4 regions of the Providencia alcalifaciens genome follow, and region 4 is predicted to be linked to each of the others. Evidence: predicted binding sites of a transcription regulator. Region 4 holds the regulator's gene; each other region holds the start of a gene.
The links. Region 4 encodes PurR, which represses purine synthesis genes. Its sites were predicted from a motif close to CANGCAAACGTTTGCNTG; they were not measured.
Positions count from the first base shown of each region.

Region 1: cvpA (colicin V production protein) is a predicted target of PurR. The motif match lies at 2,153-2,170, and genes of this name have one in related genera.
Region 2: purH (bifunctional phosphoribosylaminoimidazolecarboxamide formyltransferase/IMP cyclohydrolase) is a predicted target of PurR. The motif match lies at 2,332-2,349, and genes of this name have one in related genera.
Region 3: purL (phosphoribosylformylglycinamidine synthase) is a predicted target of PurR. The motif match lies at 1,725-1,742, and genes of this name have one in related genera.

Region 1 covers NZ_OU659204.1:2,464,884-2,469,081, reverse strand. The annotation lists gene accD (acetyl-CoA carboxylase, carboxyltransferase subunit beta) at 1-11, shown strand, start outside; gene folC (bifunctional tetrahydrofolate synthase/dihydrofolate synthase) at 4-1,290, shown strand; gene dedD (cell division protein DedD) at 1,296-2,045, shown strand; gene cvpA (colicin V production protein) at 2,223-2,726, shown strand; gene purF (amidophosphoribosyltransferase) at 2,741-4,198, shown strand, end outside.
Region 2 covers NZ_OU659204.1:436,229-440,426, forward strand. The annotation lists gene purD (phosphoribosylamine--glycine ligase) at 1-620, opposite strand, end outside; gene purH (bifunctional phosphoribosylaminoimidazolecarboxamide formyltransferase/IMP cyclohydrolase) at 636-2,225, opposite strand; rRNA gene LDO73_RS01950 (16S ribosomal RNA) at 2,869-4,198, shown strand, end outside.
Region 3 covers NZ_OU659204.1:2,609,158-2,613,355, reverse strand. The annotation lists gene mltF (membrane-bound lytic murein transglycosylase MltF) at 1-1,557, opposite strand, end outside; gene purL (phosphoribosylformylglycinamidine synthase) at 1,826-4,198, shown strand, end outside.
Region 4 covers NZ_OU659204.1:1,689,423-1,693,620, reverse strand. The annotation lists gene sodB (superoxide dismutase [Fe]) at 1-569, shown strand, start outside; gene LDO73_RS18200 (YnhF family membrane protein) at 658-741, opposite strand; gene purR (HTH-type transcriptional repressor PurR) at 1,009-2,034, shown strand; gene punR (DNA-binding transcriptional activator PunR) at 2,050-2,955, opposite strand; gene punC (purine nucleoside transporter PunC) at 3,078-4,198, shown strand, end outside.

The sequences.
Region 1 (4,198 bases), 780 kb from region 4:
ATGATGAGTAATCCAATCATTCCTACAGCCAAGTCTCCATTGGAGGCTTGGCTTTCTTATCTTACTGACCTGCATAGCCAAAATATCGATATGGGGTTGGAACGAGTAGGGCAAGCTGCCCGTCAAATGCATCTCACTCAACCTGCTCCTCGCGTCATTACTGTCACTGGAACCAACGGAAAAGGCACAACCTGCCATACACTTGAGTCTATTTTGATGGCTGCGGGTTTGAAGGTGGGAGTCTACAGTTCCCCACATTTAGTGCGCTACACGGAACGCGTCCGAATCCAAGGTAAAGAGCTTACTGAAAGTGAGTTCTGCCAAGCATTTTCGACTATCGAAGCGCAGCGTGGAAATATTTCGTTAACCTACTTTGAATATGGCACCTTAGCTGCACTACAATTATTTAAGCAAGCTGAGTTAGATATTGTGATCCTTGAAGTAGGGTTGGGCGGTCGCCTTGATGCAACTAACGTGGTAGATGCGGATATCGCGGCAATCACCAGTATTGCGCTTGATCATACCGATTGGCTAGGTTCCGACCGTGAGCATATTGGTTATGAGAAAGCGGGTATTTTCCGACAAGGTCATTATGGCGTGGTGGGTGAGCCTGATATGCCAGCCTCTATCGGCGCTTATGCAGACAAAATTGGCACTATGCTGTTTCGTCGTGGCACGGATTGGCGTTACCAAGAGCAGGGGCAACATTGGTCTTGGGAAAGTTCTCAGCGGTCATGGGCTAATTTACCGTTACCGAATGTCCCGCTGGCCAATGCAGCAACTGCGATGGGTGTGATCAGCTGCCTGATGGAGATTGATGCCCAGTTAGCGCAGAAAATCACTGACCAAGCTATTCATCAAGGTTTAAGTATTGCTCAGTTACCGGGACGTTTTCAGATAATTGGCGAACATCCGTTAATGATTTTGGATGTGGCTCATAACCCTCACGCTGCAGGCTATTTAGTTTCCAAACTCGCACAATTACCAGTGACAGATGGTCGTCGAATTCGTGCGGTGGTGGGAATGCTGGGGGATAAAGATATTAATGGGACATTAACCTGTTTATCCCAGCAGGTAACTGACTGGTATCTTGCACCTCTGAAAGAGTTTCGTGGTGCTGATGTGACTGAGCTTAGTCAGCATGTTGACGGTGCCCATGAGTTTGATTCCGTGGAAGCAGCTTGGCAACAAGCGTGTGCGGATGCGCGACCACAAGATGTGATTGTGGTGTGTGGATCATTCCACACGGTGGCTCACGTCATGATGTTATTAGAGAAAACAGAAGGATAAAGCCAGTGGCTAGTAAATTCCAGAATCGTCTTGCTGGCGCTATTGTTTTAGTCGCTGCAGGGGTCATCGTATTGCCTGCATTGCTGGATGGCGATAAGAAATACAATGAGAATGAATTTGCAGCCATTCCGATTATTCCCAAACCGGGTGATGAAGAAGATATTGAGTCAATTGCACCAATTACACACAGTGCATCGACCGCGTCTTCGGAAGGAACTTCTGAAGCGATGTTATCGGAAGCTATTACTGAGCAAAAGCAAAGTGAGCAGCCTCCTGTAGCCGCAAACAGTGCAAATCAAAGCAGTGCAAATCAAGGTAATACGGGGCAAAACGTGGTGAATCAAAATGGAGGTGCCATTCCTGCTAATGTCACCCCAGAAAAACCACGAGTAGAACCGAAGCCGGAACCTAAGCCTGAGCCAAAACCTGAGCCTAAGCCTGAGCCTAAGCCTGAGCCTAAGCCTAAGGTGGAACCAAAACCGGAACCAAAACCAGAGCCGAAACAAGAACCTCAAGGTAAAGCGTATGTGGTGCAAGTGATTGCCCTCAATAATGCCAGCAAGGTTGAAGAAATTGTGGCGAAGCTAAGACTGTCTGGATATCAGGTTTATACGGTGCCAGCGCAGCCGGTGAACAACAAATTAACCCGTATTTATGTGGGACCAGAAGCATCAAGGCAGAAGCTTGAATCTGCTTTACCTGAATTGAACGCAATTACCGGTACAAAAGGGATAATTCAAGCCTTTAAGCCTTAAATTGATATTCAGTTATCCCTAAAAAATAAGGGTATTTAGTAACTTACTGCGGCGATTATGATTTTTTCTTTTCGCCGTTGATTTTTTTAAATTCAATGAAAAATGGTTACGCAAACGTTTTCGTTTTCTGTTAGAATGCATTCGCCGCTGACGTGAATGCGAATTTTGGAATGAAATATGGTCTGGATTGATTACACAATTATCGCCATTATTGGCTTCTCGGCACTGGTAAGCCTGATCCGTGGATTTGTACGTGAGGCATTATCGTTAATCACTTGGGGTTGTGCGTTCTTCGTAGCAAGTACGTTTTATCCTTACTTAGCGAGTTACTTTACGAACTTTGAGGATGTTTTGGTTCGTAATGGTATTGCGATTGCAGCACTGTTTATCGCGACATTGATTGTTGGTGCAGTGGTGAACTATGTGATTAGCTCATTAGTACAAAAAACCGGATTATCGGGTACAGATCGTGTACTGGGGATCTGCTTCGGTGCGTTGCGTGGGGTATTAATTGTATCGGCGCTATTGTTCTTTCTCGATACATTTACACCGCTTCCTCAAAGTGAGGATTGGCATCGTTCACAGCTTATTCCGCAGTTCAGTCATATTATTAGGTGGTTCTTTGACTACCTGCAAAATGCGTCAAGTTTCCTACCGGAGAATATCTCTCCGTCTGGCTGATGAGGAAAGACTAAATGTGCGGTATTGTCGGTATCGCCGGTGTTTCACCGGTAAACCAATCAATTTATGATGCGTTGACGGTGCTACAGCATCGTGGGCAAGATGCAGCGGGTATTGCGACTATTGATGGTAAAAACAATATCCGTTTGCGTAAAGCAAATGGTTTAGTAAAAGATGTCTTTGAAACGCGCCACATGCTGCGCCTTCAAGGCTCAATGGGTATTGGACATGTGCGCTACCCAACTGCGGGTAGCTCCAGCGCATCCGAAGCTCAGCCTTTTTACGTTAACTCTCCTTTTGGTATCACCCTTGCACATAATGGTAATCTGACAAATGCTCACGAACTCGCTCGGAGCCTATTTGAAACAGCACGTCGCCATGTGAATACCACGTCAGACTCCGAAATTCTTCTAAACGTATTAGCATACGAATTAGATAAGTTTGACCATTTTCCTCTCGAACCCGACAACATTTTTAGTGCCGTAGCATCAATGCACAAAAAAATCCGTGGTGCCTATGCTTGCGTGTCACTGATTATTGGCCACGGGATGGTGGCATTTCGTGACCCACACGGTATCCGTCCATTAGTACTTGGTCGCCGTATTCTAGCAACTGGCGAACACGAATATATGGTCGCCTCTGAAAGTGTGGCACTCGATACTTTAGGCTTCGAATTCCTACGTGATGTTGCGCCAGGCGAAGCGGTATATGTTACTGAAGATGGTAAATTATTTACCCGCCAATGTGCAGAAAACCCTCAGCTGACACCGTGTATTTTTGAATATGTTTATTTTGCTCGCCAAGATTCGTTTATCGATAAAATCTCGGTGTATAACGCAAGATTGCGTATGGGGCAAAAATTGGGCGCGAAAATTGCTCGCGAATGGGAAGACCTGCATATTGATGTGGTGATCCCAATCCCTGAAACTTCATGCGATATTGCGTTAGAAATCGCCCATATCCTAGAGAAACCGTATCGCCAAGGTTTTGTGAAAAACCGCTATGTTGGACGTACCTTTATCATGCCTGGGCAACAAGAACGTCGTAAATCTGTGCGCCGTAAACTGAATGCAAACCGTGCAGAGTTTCGCGATAAAAACGTTCTGCTGGTGGATGACTCGATTGTGCGCGGTACCACATCAGAGCAGATTGTTGAACTTGCTCGTGAAGCGGGTGCAAAGAATGTCTACTTTGCTTCAGCCGCACCAGAAGTTCGCTTCCCTAACGTATACGGCATCGATATGCCAAATGCGAATGAATTGATTGCACATGGTCGGGAAGTGGATGAAATCCGTAAGCTGATTGGCGCAGATGGCCTAATTTTCCAAGATCTCAGCGACCTTATTGATGCGGTTCGTGAAGAAAACCCAGAAATCAACGAATTTGAATGCTCAGTATTTGATGGCATCTACGTGACTAAAGATATCGACCAAAGCTATTTAGATTATCTGGAAAATCTGCGCAAAGATGAT
Region 2 (4,198 bases), 1.3 Mb from region 4:
ATGACATTTTCACCATCCACCATGACGATGAAACTCGCTTCTTCGCCATCGAGAAACTCTTCGATAACGATACGATGACCTGCGTCGCCAAAGGCATTTCCAGCCAGCATATCATGGACGGCATCTTTAGCTTCTTGCAGCGTCATTGCAACAATCACGCCTTTACCAGCAGCCAGACCATCAGCCTTGATAACGATTGGGGCACCAACTTTATCTAAATAAGCCAAAGCAGGCTCAATTTCAGTAAAGTTTTCATAAGCGGCCGTTGGAATATGATGACGCGCTAAGAAATCTTTGGTGAACGCTTTAGAACCTTCTAACTGAGCAGCACCTTGTGTTGGTCCAAAAATGGTTAAACCAGCCTGTTTGAATGTGTCGACCACACCAATCACTAACGGTGCTTCAGGGCCTACGATGGTTAAACCGATTTGCTTGTCTTTGGCAAATTGCAGTAAACCATCAATGTCAGTTGCTGAGATTTCAACATTTTCTAGTGCAGGTTCCAGCGCAGTACCTGCGTTACCCGGCGCAACATACACTTTATCTGCTAATGGGGACTGTGCGGCTTTCCATGCTAAAGCGTGCTCGCGACCGCCACCACCAATAATCAGTATATTCATAGAAACCCCTAGCAATTAGTGACGGAAGTGACGCATGTTAGTGAAGATCATTGCAATGCCATGCTCATTCGCAGCGGCAATGACTTCATCATCGCGAATAGAGCCACCTGGTTGGATAACACAGGTAACGCCTACAGAGGCAGCTGCATCGATGCCATCGCGGAATGGGAAGAATGCATCGGATGCCATTGCACAGCCTGCGACTTCTAAACCTTCATCGGCAGCTTTAATCCCTGCAATCTTAGCAGAGTACACACGGCTCATTTGGCCCGCACCAATTCCGATAGTCATGTCATTCTTCGAGTAAACAATTGCATTTGATTTCACGAATTTTGCCACTTTCCAGCAGAACAGCGCATCTTTTAATTCACGCTCAGTTGGCTGGCGTGTGGTCACGACGCGTAAATCTTCCGCTTCGACCATACCTAAGTCACGGTCTTGAACCAGTAAACCGCCATTCACACGTTTGAAATCTAAACCAGCAACAGGTTTGCTCCACTCACCACACACCAGAACGCGCACGTTTTGCTTAGTAGATAAAGAAGGTAATGCATCTTCAGCAATAGAAGGGGCAATAATCACTTCAACAAATTGGCGTTCAATGATGGCTTCTGCGGTGGCTTTATCTAATTGACGGTTAAAAGCAATGATGCCACCGAATGCAGAGGTTGGGTCAGTCTTGAATGCCTTATCATAAGCAGCATGGATATTGTCGCCAATGGCTACGCCACAAGGGTTAGCATGCTTAACAATAACGCACGCAGGCTCATCGAAAGATTTAACACACTCAAGAGCGGCATCAGTGTCTGCGATATTATTATAAGAAAGCGCTTTACCTTGAATTTGGTTCGCAGTGGCAATCGACGCTTCTTTTGGATTTTCTTCTATATAGAAAGCCGCGTCTTGATGGCTATTTTCGCCATAGCGCATATCTTGCTTCTTAATGAAGTTTAAATTTAGAGTACGAGGGAAGCGACCTGAAGGCTGAGTGGTATCGCCATGATATGGCGCAACCAGTTCACCAAAGTAGTTAGCAATCATGCTGTCATAAGCTGCAGTGTGCTCGAATGCTTTAATGGCTAAGTCAAAGCGTGTTGACCAGTTCAGGGAGTTTTCGTGGTTATCCATCTCTTCGATGATTTTGTCATAGTCATTATTGTTAACCACGATAGCCACGTCTTTATGGTTCTTCGCTGCGGAGCGAACCATGGTTGGGCCACCAATATCGATATTCTCAACGGCATCTTCTAATGTGCAATTTGGTTTTGCGACGGTTTGAGCAAATGGATAAAGGTTTACAACCACCATATCAATAGGTGCAATGTCATGCTGCTGCATGATGGCATCATCTTTACCGCGACGACCTAAGATCCCGCCGTGAACTTTCGGGTGCAGAGTCTTAACGCGACCATCCATCATTTCAGGAAAACCTGTGTAATCTGAAACTTCAGTGACCTTAAGGCCTTGCTCTGCTAGTAATTTAGCGGTTCCACCGGTAGAAAGCAGTTCAACACCACGGTGAGAAAGCGCCTTAGCGAATTCAACAACCCCTGTTTTATCAGACACACTAAGCAGGGCACGGCGAATAGGACGAAGCTGTTGCATGAGAGAGATCCCTTGGATTTGGATAAAGAAGCAATATCTATATATAAGTCACTAACAATTTCAGAGCATCAAAATAAAATTAATGCCGAATTTTCGCGCTAATTGTAGCGCAAACGTTTGCGTAATGCGCGAACTATTTTCACTATTTTTTCAGTCTGTGGATAAATCTGTGTGTAAGTGGGTATAAATAGGGGTTTTGCTGTGGAATGCAGCAGTTGAACTAAAAACCGTAAAAAATCTTAAAAAAAGGGTTGCAGGATTTCTGTGACTCCCTATAATGCGCATCCACTGACCGGGAACAAGCCAACGCAAAGCGCGATGGACACTGAATCGGCAGCGAGAGAATCTGAAAAGATTAAGTAAAAAAATACTTGACTCTCACTGAGGAAAGCGTAATATACGCCACCTCGCGACAACGACCTAAGTTGATAAAAACTGAGTCGAATTTCTAAAGAAATGTCGCAACGCTCTTTAACAATTTATCAGACAATCTGTGTGGGCACTCACAGGACACTATCAAAAAAATATTTGATTTTAAGTCTTGAAGAGTGACTAACACGTTAATTCATATATATGAACTAATAGGTAATTTGGTTTCTTCGGAAATCAAACGACAGTAACATTCTTTGAGCATCAAGCTTTTTAATTGAAGAGTTTGATCATGGCTCAGATTGAACGCTGGCGGCAGGCCTAACACATGCAAGTCGAGCGGTAACAGGGGAAGCTTGCTTCTCGCTGACGAGCGGCGGACGGGTGAGTAATGTATGGGGATCTGCCCGATAGAGGGGGATAACTACTGGAAACGGTAGCTAATACCGCATAATCTCTCAGGAGCAAAGCAGGGGAACTTCGGTCCTTGCGCTATCGGATGAACCCATATGGGATTAGCTAGTTGGTGAGGTAATGGCTCACCAAGGCGACGATCCCTAGCTGGTCTGAGAGGATGATCAGCCACACTGGGACTGAGACACGGCCCAGACTCCTACGGGAGGCAGCAGTGGGGAATATTGCACAATGGGCGCAAGCCTGATGCAGCCATGCCGCGTGTATGAAGAAGGCCTTAGGGTTGTAAAGTACTTTCAGTTGGGAGGAAGGCGTTGATGCTAATATCATCAACGATTGACGTTACCAACAGAAGAAGCACCGGCTAACTCCGTGCCAGCAGCCGCGGTAATACGGAGGGTGCAAGCGTTAATCGGAATTACTGGGCGTAAAGCGCACGCAGGCGGTTGATTAAGTTAGATGTGAAATCCCCGGGCTTAACCTGGGAATGGCATCTAAAACTGGTCAGCTAGAGTCTTGTAGAGGGGGGTAGAATTCCATGTGTAGCGGTGAAATGCGTAGAGATGTGGAGGAATACCGGTGGCGAAGGCGGCCCCCTGGACAAAGACTGACGCTCAGGTGCGAAAGCGTGGGGAGCAAACAGGATTAGATACCCTGGTAGTCCACGCTGTAAACGATGTCGATTTGGAGGTTGTTCCCTTGAGGAGTGGCTTCCGGAGCTAACGCGTTAAATCGACCGCCTGGGGAGTACGGCCGCAAGGTTAAAACTCAAATGAATTGACGGGGGCCCGCACAAGCGGTGGAGCATGTGGTTTAATTCGATGCAACGCGAAGAACCTTACCTACTCTTGACATCCAGAGAATTTAGCAGAGATGCTTTAGTGCCTTCGGGAACTCTGAGACAGGTGCTGCATGGCTGTCGTCAGCTCGTGTTGTGAAATGTTGGGTTAAGTCCCGCAACGAGCGCAACCCTTATCCTTTGTTGCCAGCACGTAATGGTGGGAACTCAAAGGAGACTGCCGGTGATAAACCGGAGGAAGGTGGGGATGACGTCAAGTCATCATGGCCCTTACGAGTAGGGCTACACACGTGCTACAATGGCGTATACAAAGAGAAGCGACCTCGCGAGAGCAAGCGGAACTCATAAAGTACGTCGTAGTCCGGATTGGAGTCTGCAACTCGACTCCATG
Region 3 (4,198 bases), 920 kb from region 4:
GTGATTTGGCGCACGCGTATTTTCACTGGCATAAAACACACCTAAATTTGCTGAGGCTTTTGGCGTGATTTCCAATTTTGCAGGTATCGCATCAGGCATCACATAGGATGATAGTTGCGTTTCATTATTTGGTACTACGACATAAACAAGTGATTTTTTTGCAATATCCATTGTTTTCTGTTTTTTCTCCTGACTCCGTAAATAGCCAGCCAAACTTTGATGATAGCGACGAATATTTTCAACATAGCGGTAAGCTTCGTGTCCACGAGCATAACCATAAGTCAGTTGAGAATAGTATTTTGGCTGCGTTAACAGGGGCAAATTCGCTTTAACATCAAGCCAGCGGTCAGGATCTCCACCCAGTTTTTTGGTCAATTTTCGCACGTCCAGCATATGCCCATAGCCCATATTATAGGCAGCAAGGGTAAACCAAATACGATCATCTTCAGCGATAGAGTCGGGTAAGCGTTTCATGATATAGGCTAAATACGCAGCTCCACCTTTGATACTTCCTTCAGGGTCTAATCTATCTTCAATTCCCATCGTTGCCGCAGTTGGCTTGGTAAGCATCATTATCCCACGAACGCCAGTAGGGTAGGTTGCGAGGGGATCCCAGTGGGACTCTTGCCAAGCGATAGCGGCCAGTAATTTCCAATCGACAGTTTCGGCGTACTTTTCAAATAAATGCTGATAATCAGGTAATTTATTGTTAATAGCGCTAATAAATGTAATCGTATCAAAATAATCAAAAGATTCGACGTGACTAAAATATTTCTCGGTTAAGCGGGCGAGTGAGTCATTTTGATTACTGGTATTAAAGAAATCGAGTAGCGCAGCATCTAAGCTATTGTCATGCTGGCGGCTCATATACCATGTGATGGCATGGTCATCACGTAAGTCAAACGCGACAGCGACTTTCGGGTGAATACGTTGTTGTAAAGAGACCGCGATAGAATCCTCAAGGGTATAGTCTATTTCACCTTCTGCGACCATTTCTAATAACTGGCTTGGGGTATAATCGCTACTCTCCTCCCACTTTAGTTTAGGGTATTGGGCTGACAGTGCTTTTAACGTGCTAGCGTGAGTACTCCCAGCGATAACGACCAATTTCCCTTTCACATCATTGAAGGTTTTTGGCCGAGGTTTCCCTTTACGATAAACCAATTGCTGAGTCACGTTTAAATAGCTTGGACCAGCTTTCATCGTATCTAAACGGTCTTTGTTATACAGCAATCCCGCCATAGAAATATCAGCATCATTATTGTCGAGATCATCAAAAATTTGCTCGATAGTGGGGCGGATAATGATTTTTAGTTTAACACCTAGGTACGTGGCAAAGCCTTGGGCAAGGTCGTAGTCGAAGCCACATAGCTGATGTTGCTCATTAATATAGATAAGTGGTGAATTTACTGCGCTAATACGTAACTCCCCTCGAGAGATAATTTTATCGATTTGGGGGGAGGGCGTATTTGGCCATCGGACATTGAAGCCAATGATCATGGTGGCAAGTAAGGCAATGACCACGATAATAAAATAGTTAACTTTTAGGTTATTCAAATAATTATTTCTCGTGCAGGAACGGGTGTTGTGCGCTTAATAAAAACTGTTTAATCATGGTTATAAATCCAGTGGTTTCGTATTTTGCTCTAACAATGATGATTGGTGCAACTAATATTATCGTATTTCGCACATATTAATATTTAACTAATCGCTCTATTTTTAGTCACGCAAACGGTTTCGTATTGATGAACATTGCTTTATAATGGACGCCGGTTTCCCTGCTTTCGTGATCAGGGCTGGCGTTTAAAAGAGAGAATTTAAGACTATGGAAATTTTGCGTGGCTCACCGGCACTATCAGCATTTCGTATTACCCGCCTTTTGGCGCTGTTTGCTGAAAAACAGCTCCCTGTAACGGATATCTATGCTGAATATATGCATTTTGCTGAGCTATCAGCCCCATTAAGTGGCAGTGAGCAAGGTAAACTGAATAGTTTGTTAAAATATGGTCCTTCTCTGGCAGAGCATGAGCCATTTGGAAAACTGATTTTAGTCACCCCGCGCCCAGGAACCATCTCTCCTTGGTCTTCTAAAGCAACAGATATCGCGCATAACTGTGGCTTAACACAGGTTAAACGTATTGAACGCGGCGTTGCCTATTATATTCAAGCCGATTCCCTGACAAGCGAGCAGTGGAGTCTGGTCATCAGCCTGTTACATGACCGCATGATGGAGACGGTGTTTGCCTCTTTTGAACAAGCTGAGGCGTTATTTGTTCAGCAACAGCCTGCCCCAATGAAAGTAATTGATATCATCACAGGTGGACGCCAAGCACTAGATACGGCTAATAAAGAGATGGGTTTAGCGTTAGCTGACGATGAAATTGACTATCTATTAGAGGCATTCACAGGGTTAAAACGTAACCCAACGGATGTTGAGCTGTATATGTTTGCGCAAGCAAACTCAGAACATTGCCGCCATAAAATTTTCAATGCGGATTGGATTATTGACGGGGAAACACAGCCAAAATCCCTATTTAAAATGATCAAAAATACCTTCGAAAAAACGCCAGATCACGTTCTGTCTGCCTATAAAGATAATGCGGCGGTAATGGAAGGCTCTTCAGTGGGTCGTTTCTTCCCTGAACCGGATGGACGTACTTATCGTTACCATCAAGAAGATGCTCATATTTTGATGAAGGTGGAAACCCACAACCACCCAACGGCAATCTCTCCATGGCCGGGGGCTGCAACCGGTTCTGGTGGTGAAATTCGTGATGAAGGCGCAACGGGCCGTGGTGCAAAACCAAAAGCAGGTTTGGTTGGTTTCTCCGTTTCAAACTTACGTATTCCAGGTTTTGAACAACCGTGGGAAGAAGATTTCGGTAAGCCTGAGCGTATTGTGACCGCACTCGATATTATGACCGAAGGCCCTTTAGGCGGAGCGGCATTTAACAACGAATTTGGTCGTCCCGCTTTATTAGGTTATTTCCGTACCTATGAAGAGAAAGTGAATAGTCACAACGGCGAAGAATTACGCGGTTACCATAAGCCAATTATGTTAGCGGGCGGTATTGGTAACATCCGTGCGGATCACGTTCAAAAAGGCGAAATTACTGTTGGCGCTAAGCTCATCGTTCTGGGTGGCCCTTCGATGAATATCGGTCTAGGGGGCGGAGCTGCATCATCCATGACATCTGGTCAATCTGCGGCTGACCTTGATTTTGCTTCTGTTCAACGTGATAACGCAGAAATGGAGCGTCGTTGCCAAGAAGTGATCGACAAATGCTGGCAGCTAGGTGATAAAAATCCAATTCTGTTTATCCATGATGTTGGCGCGGGTGGTTTATCCAACGCAATGCCTGAATTGGTGAGCGATGGCGGTCGTGGTGGTCGTTTTGAACTGCGTAAAATTCTTAATGATGAACCGGGAATGAGCCCACTGGAAGTGTGGTGTAACGAATCTCAAGAGCGCTATGTGATGGCAGTTGCTCCAGAACAACTCGCATTATTCACTGAAATTTGTGAGCGTGAACGCGCGCCATTTGCCGTGATCGGTGAAGCAACGGAAGAACGTCATTTAACCCTTAATGATGAGCATTTTGATAACCAGCCTATCGATATGCCACTGGATGTATTGCTAGGCAAAACGCCAAAAATGCTGCGTGATGTGACGACACTGAAAGCCGAGCCTGAATCACTGGATAGAACCGCCATCGATTTAACTGAAGCCGTCAAGCGTGTTCTGCATTTACCGGCCGTTGCGGAGAAAACGTTCTTAATCACTATCGGTGACCGTACTGTGACGGGAATGGTTGCTCGTGACCAAATGGTTGGCCCATGGCAGATCCCAGTCGCTGACTGCGCGGTGACAACCGCAAGCTTGGATAGCTATTATGGTGAATCAATGTCTATTGGCGAAAGAACGCCAGTGGCACTGTTGGATTTTGCCGCTTCTGCGCGTATGGCCGTGGGTGAAGCACTAACCAACTTAGCATGCTCTTATGTACAAGACCTTAAGCGCGTGAAGCTATCTGCTAACTGGATGTCTGCGGCGGGTCACCCAGGGGAAGACGCGGGTCTGTACGAAGCGGTTAAAGCAGTCGGTGAAGAGTTGTGTCCAGCATTAGGTCTGACAATCCCAGTGGGTAAAGACTCGATGTCAATGAAGACTCGCTGGCAGCAAAATGGTGAAGAGCGT
Region 4 (4,198 bases):
AATTACCAGCTCTACCTTATGCTAAAGATGCTTTAGAACCTCATATCTCCGCTGAAACCTTAGAATACCACTACGGTAAGCACCACAACACCTATGTTGTTAACCTGAACAACCTGATCAAAGGCACCAAATTTGAAGGTCTGTCTTTAGAAGATATCATCAAAACTTCTGAAGCTGGCGTATTCAACAACGCCGCTCAAGTTTGGAACCACACTTTCTACTGGCACTGCTTGGCACCAAATGCAGGTGGAGAGCCAACAGGTAAAGTTGCAGAAGCTATCAATAAAGCATTCGGTTCATTTGCTCAGTTCAAAGAGCAATTCACTGATGCCGCAGTTAAAAACTTCGGTGCAGGTTGGACTTGGTTAGTGAAGAAAGCAGACGGCAGCCTGGCTATCGTTAATACGTCTAACGCGGCAACACCAATTTCTGGTGACGACAAGCCAGTTCTGACTGTAGATATCTGGGAACACGCTTATTACATCGACTACCGTAACGCACGTCCAAAATACTTAGAAAACTTCTGGGCGCTGGTTAACTGGAAATTTGTTGAAGAAAATCTGGCTTAATTTTAGTTCAGTTCTAAAATGACTAAGGGCGAGTGTAATACTCGCCCTTAATTATTTCTCATCCTTAGTCGCTAGGATGGAAATGAAATCAAAAAATGTGCACAGCAAACAAAATAATTACCGCTAAAGAGCCAAACGCAGCTAGCAATCCATATTTAAAATCTGTATCCATGAGACCCTCTCATATAAAGAAATTGAATTATCAAATAACCATAAAATAAAAAGGTTATTTCAGTATACATGCACAAAAATGTAAAACCAGTGTCTATATCACATGTTATAACATCAATTATTTCTTTCGTTTTTGCGCTAGATCAGACAAAATCGATAACAAATCGCTAAATTATTGCCAGCAAAGGTACTATGCATCAATATGCAGGTAATTATTTAACTAGAATTATTTTAGAGACCAAGTTTTGGTTAGGAGTTTTTTCTTCTCATGGCAACAATTAAAGATGTGGCGAAACGTGCGGGCGTCTCTACCACAACCGTCTCCCATGTTATCAACAAGACGCGTTTTGTCGCTGATGATACAAAAACAGCCGTTTGGGCCGCCATCAAAGAGCTCAATTATTCTCCGAGTGCGGTTGCGCGTAGTTTAAAAGTCAACCACACCAAATCAATTGGCCTGTTGGCAACATCAAGTGAAGCCCCCTATTTCGCAGAAGTGATCGAGTCTGTCGAGAATAGTTGCTATGAGAAAGGCTATACTCTAATTTTATGTAACTCTCACAATAACTTAGGCAAGCAAAAAGCTTACTTGCAAATGTTGGCACAAAAACGTGTCGATGGGCTACTTGTGATGTGTTCAGAATACCCCGACACCTTGATTGGAATGTTAGAAGATTACCGAAATATTCCAATGGTTGTCATGGACTGGGGTACCTCTCGCGGGGATTTCACTGACAGTATTATTGATAACTCTTTCCACGGTGGTTATTTAGCGGGTCGTTATCTTATTGATCGTGGTCATCGTGAAATTGGCGTGATCCCCGGCTCCCTTGAAAGAAATACAGGTATTGGGCGTTTAACAGGCTTCAAAAAAGCCATGGAAGAAGCCAAAGTTACGTTGAAAGATGAATGGATTGTTCAAGGGGATTTCGAACCAGAATCAGGCTACAAAGCAATGATGCAAATCCTCAGTAACAAACACCGTCCTACAGCTGTCTTCTGTGGAGGAGACATCATGGCGATGGGAGCAATCTGTGCAGCTGACGAGATGGGATTACGCGTCCCTCAAGATATTTCCATTATTGGCTATGATAACGTGCGTAATGCGCGCTATTTCACCCCCGCGTTAACCACAATCCACCAGCCAAAAGAGCGTTTAGGTCAGATGGCATTTGCGATGTTGCTCGATCGTATTGTGAATAAACGCGAAGATGCGCAAACGATTGAAGTTCACCCGCGTTTAGTTGAACGCCGTTCCGTGGCTGACGGTCCATTTATTGATTATCGCCGCTAATCCTATCTCAGAACATTAGCTCGAAAACCACTCCGCGTTGAGCGTTTCGCTATCACCAAGATAGTCAAGAAGCCATCTCAGCGCTGGAGATGTATCCTTTTCAACCCACGTTAAGCAGCAAGGGCTTTCAGGAAACGGCTGCGCTAATTCCAGCTCAACTAGCTTGCCTTCTGCACACAACGGAGCCGCACGGTGCTCTGGAACCATCCCCACACACAAACCATTTGCCAAACACGCTAAACCACTTTCCCAGTAAGGCACAACTAAGCGACGTTGGTTGTCCAGCGCCCAAGTGTCCCTTTTCGGTAAGCTTCTTGAGGTATCTTCTAAGCACAAACTTGGATATTCACGCATTTGGTCATCCGTCAGCTTGCCCTGAATTTTCGCTAATGGATGATCGGGGCTCGCAACACAACGCCATGACATAAAACCCATGTCACGGAAACTATAGCGCTCACCAATTGGTGATGCTCGGGTCGCGCCAATCGCGACATCCACACGTCCATCCGCTAAAGCATCCCAAACCCCATTAAACACTTCAGGGTGGATATACAGTTCAATGTCAGGAAAATGACGATAAAAGTCCAAAATCAACTGTTCTGTACGCTGCGGTTTTACGATGCAATCAACAGCAATACTGAACTGTCCACGCCACCCATTGGCAACTTGTTGGCATTGGTGTCGAGTATCAATCATTTTTTTGATAACACTTCGACTTTCTTTAATAAAAATAACCCCAGCTTCCGTCAATACTACATCACGGTGACGGCGCTCGAATAGCGGAACTGCCAACCATTCTTCGACTTGTTTTACTGTGTAACTGATCGCTGAAGGGACTCGATGCAACTCATCCGCAGCACCACTAAAGCTTCCCGTTCGAGCAACTGCGTCTATGACTTCAAGTGCATGAGCTGACCACATTTTCTTTCCCTTCAAATTATTTGATAGCAGAGTCCAAATATTACCGTTTCACAACGTAAAAAAATAGCCTATACAATAAGATAACTATTAACATTATTTTAAATATAGATTAAGCAAAAACTATGACAAATACTGCGACAAAAAACTCCTCTGGATTTTTGATTTACCTTGCTGGCCTAAGCATGCTGGGGTTTTTAGCCATCGATATGTATCTGCCTGCCTTTGGTTCAATGCAAACATCCTTAAATACGACTGAAGGCGCTATCAGCGCATCTCTGAGTATCTTTCTAGCGGGCTTTGCTTTTGCCCAGCTACTATGGGGACCCCTTTCAGATAAATTAGGCCGTAAACCTATCCTTATTGTGGGGCTTTCCCTGTTTATTGTTAGCTGCTTAGCAATGATTTGGGTCACCGATGCTACTCAGCTATTAATCCTTCGATTCTTACAGGCTGTTGGCGTTTGTTCTGCTGCAGTTTTATGGCAAGCCCTCGTTATCGACCGCTATAACGAAGCTGATACTCAAAAAGTATTTGCTTCTATCATGCCTTTAGTGGCTCTTTCTCCCGCCTTAGCGCCCCTCTTAGGTGCCTGGGTGCTTGAACACAAAAACTGGGAATTTATCTTCATCGTGCTGATGATGGTGGGCGTTTTACTTTTGCTACCGACTTTGATGTTAAAAAAAGTTGCCCCGAAAGTCACAGCAGAAGAAAACCAGCCACAAACCAAAATTTCCTTTGCTACCTTGTTACGCTCCCCTGTTTTCAGTGGTAACGTGCTTGTGTACGCAGCATGTAGCGCTGGCTTTTTTGCATGGTTAACGGGTTCACCGTTTATTCTACGCAATATGGGCTTTAACCCTGCAGATATCGGCCTGAGTTATATTCCTCAAACACTGGCATTTATTGTCGGGGGATACGGCTGCCGCTTCGTATTAGCTAAAGTTCGCGCTGAAACGTTGTTCCCAATCTTGCTAGCCGGTTATGCCGTTAGCATGATGATTCTCTTCGCCATGTCGATTTATACTCAGCCAACATTAACCATGATTTTAGTTCCATTCTGTTTTATGGCAGCAATGAACGGAGCATCATACCCAATTGCAGTAGCCAAAGCCCTCAATACGTTCCCATCAGCTAGTGGTAAGGCCGCTGCATTACAAAATGCCTTACAGTTAGGGTTATGCTTCTTAGCTAGCTTATTAGTATCTGCGCTTACCTTTAACCCTTTACTTGCTACTACTGGCGT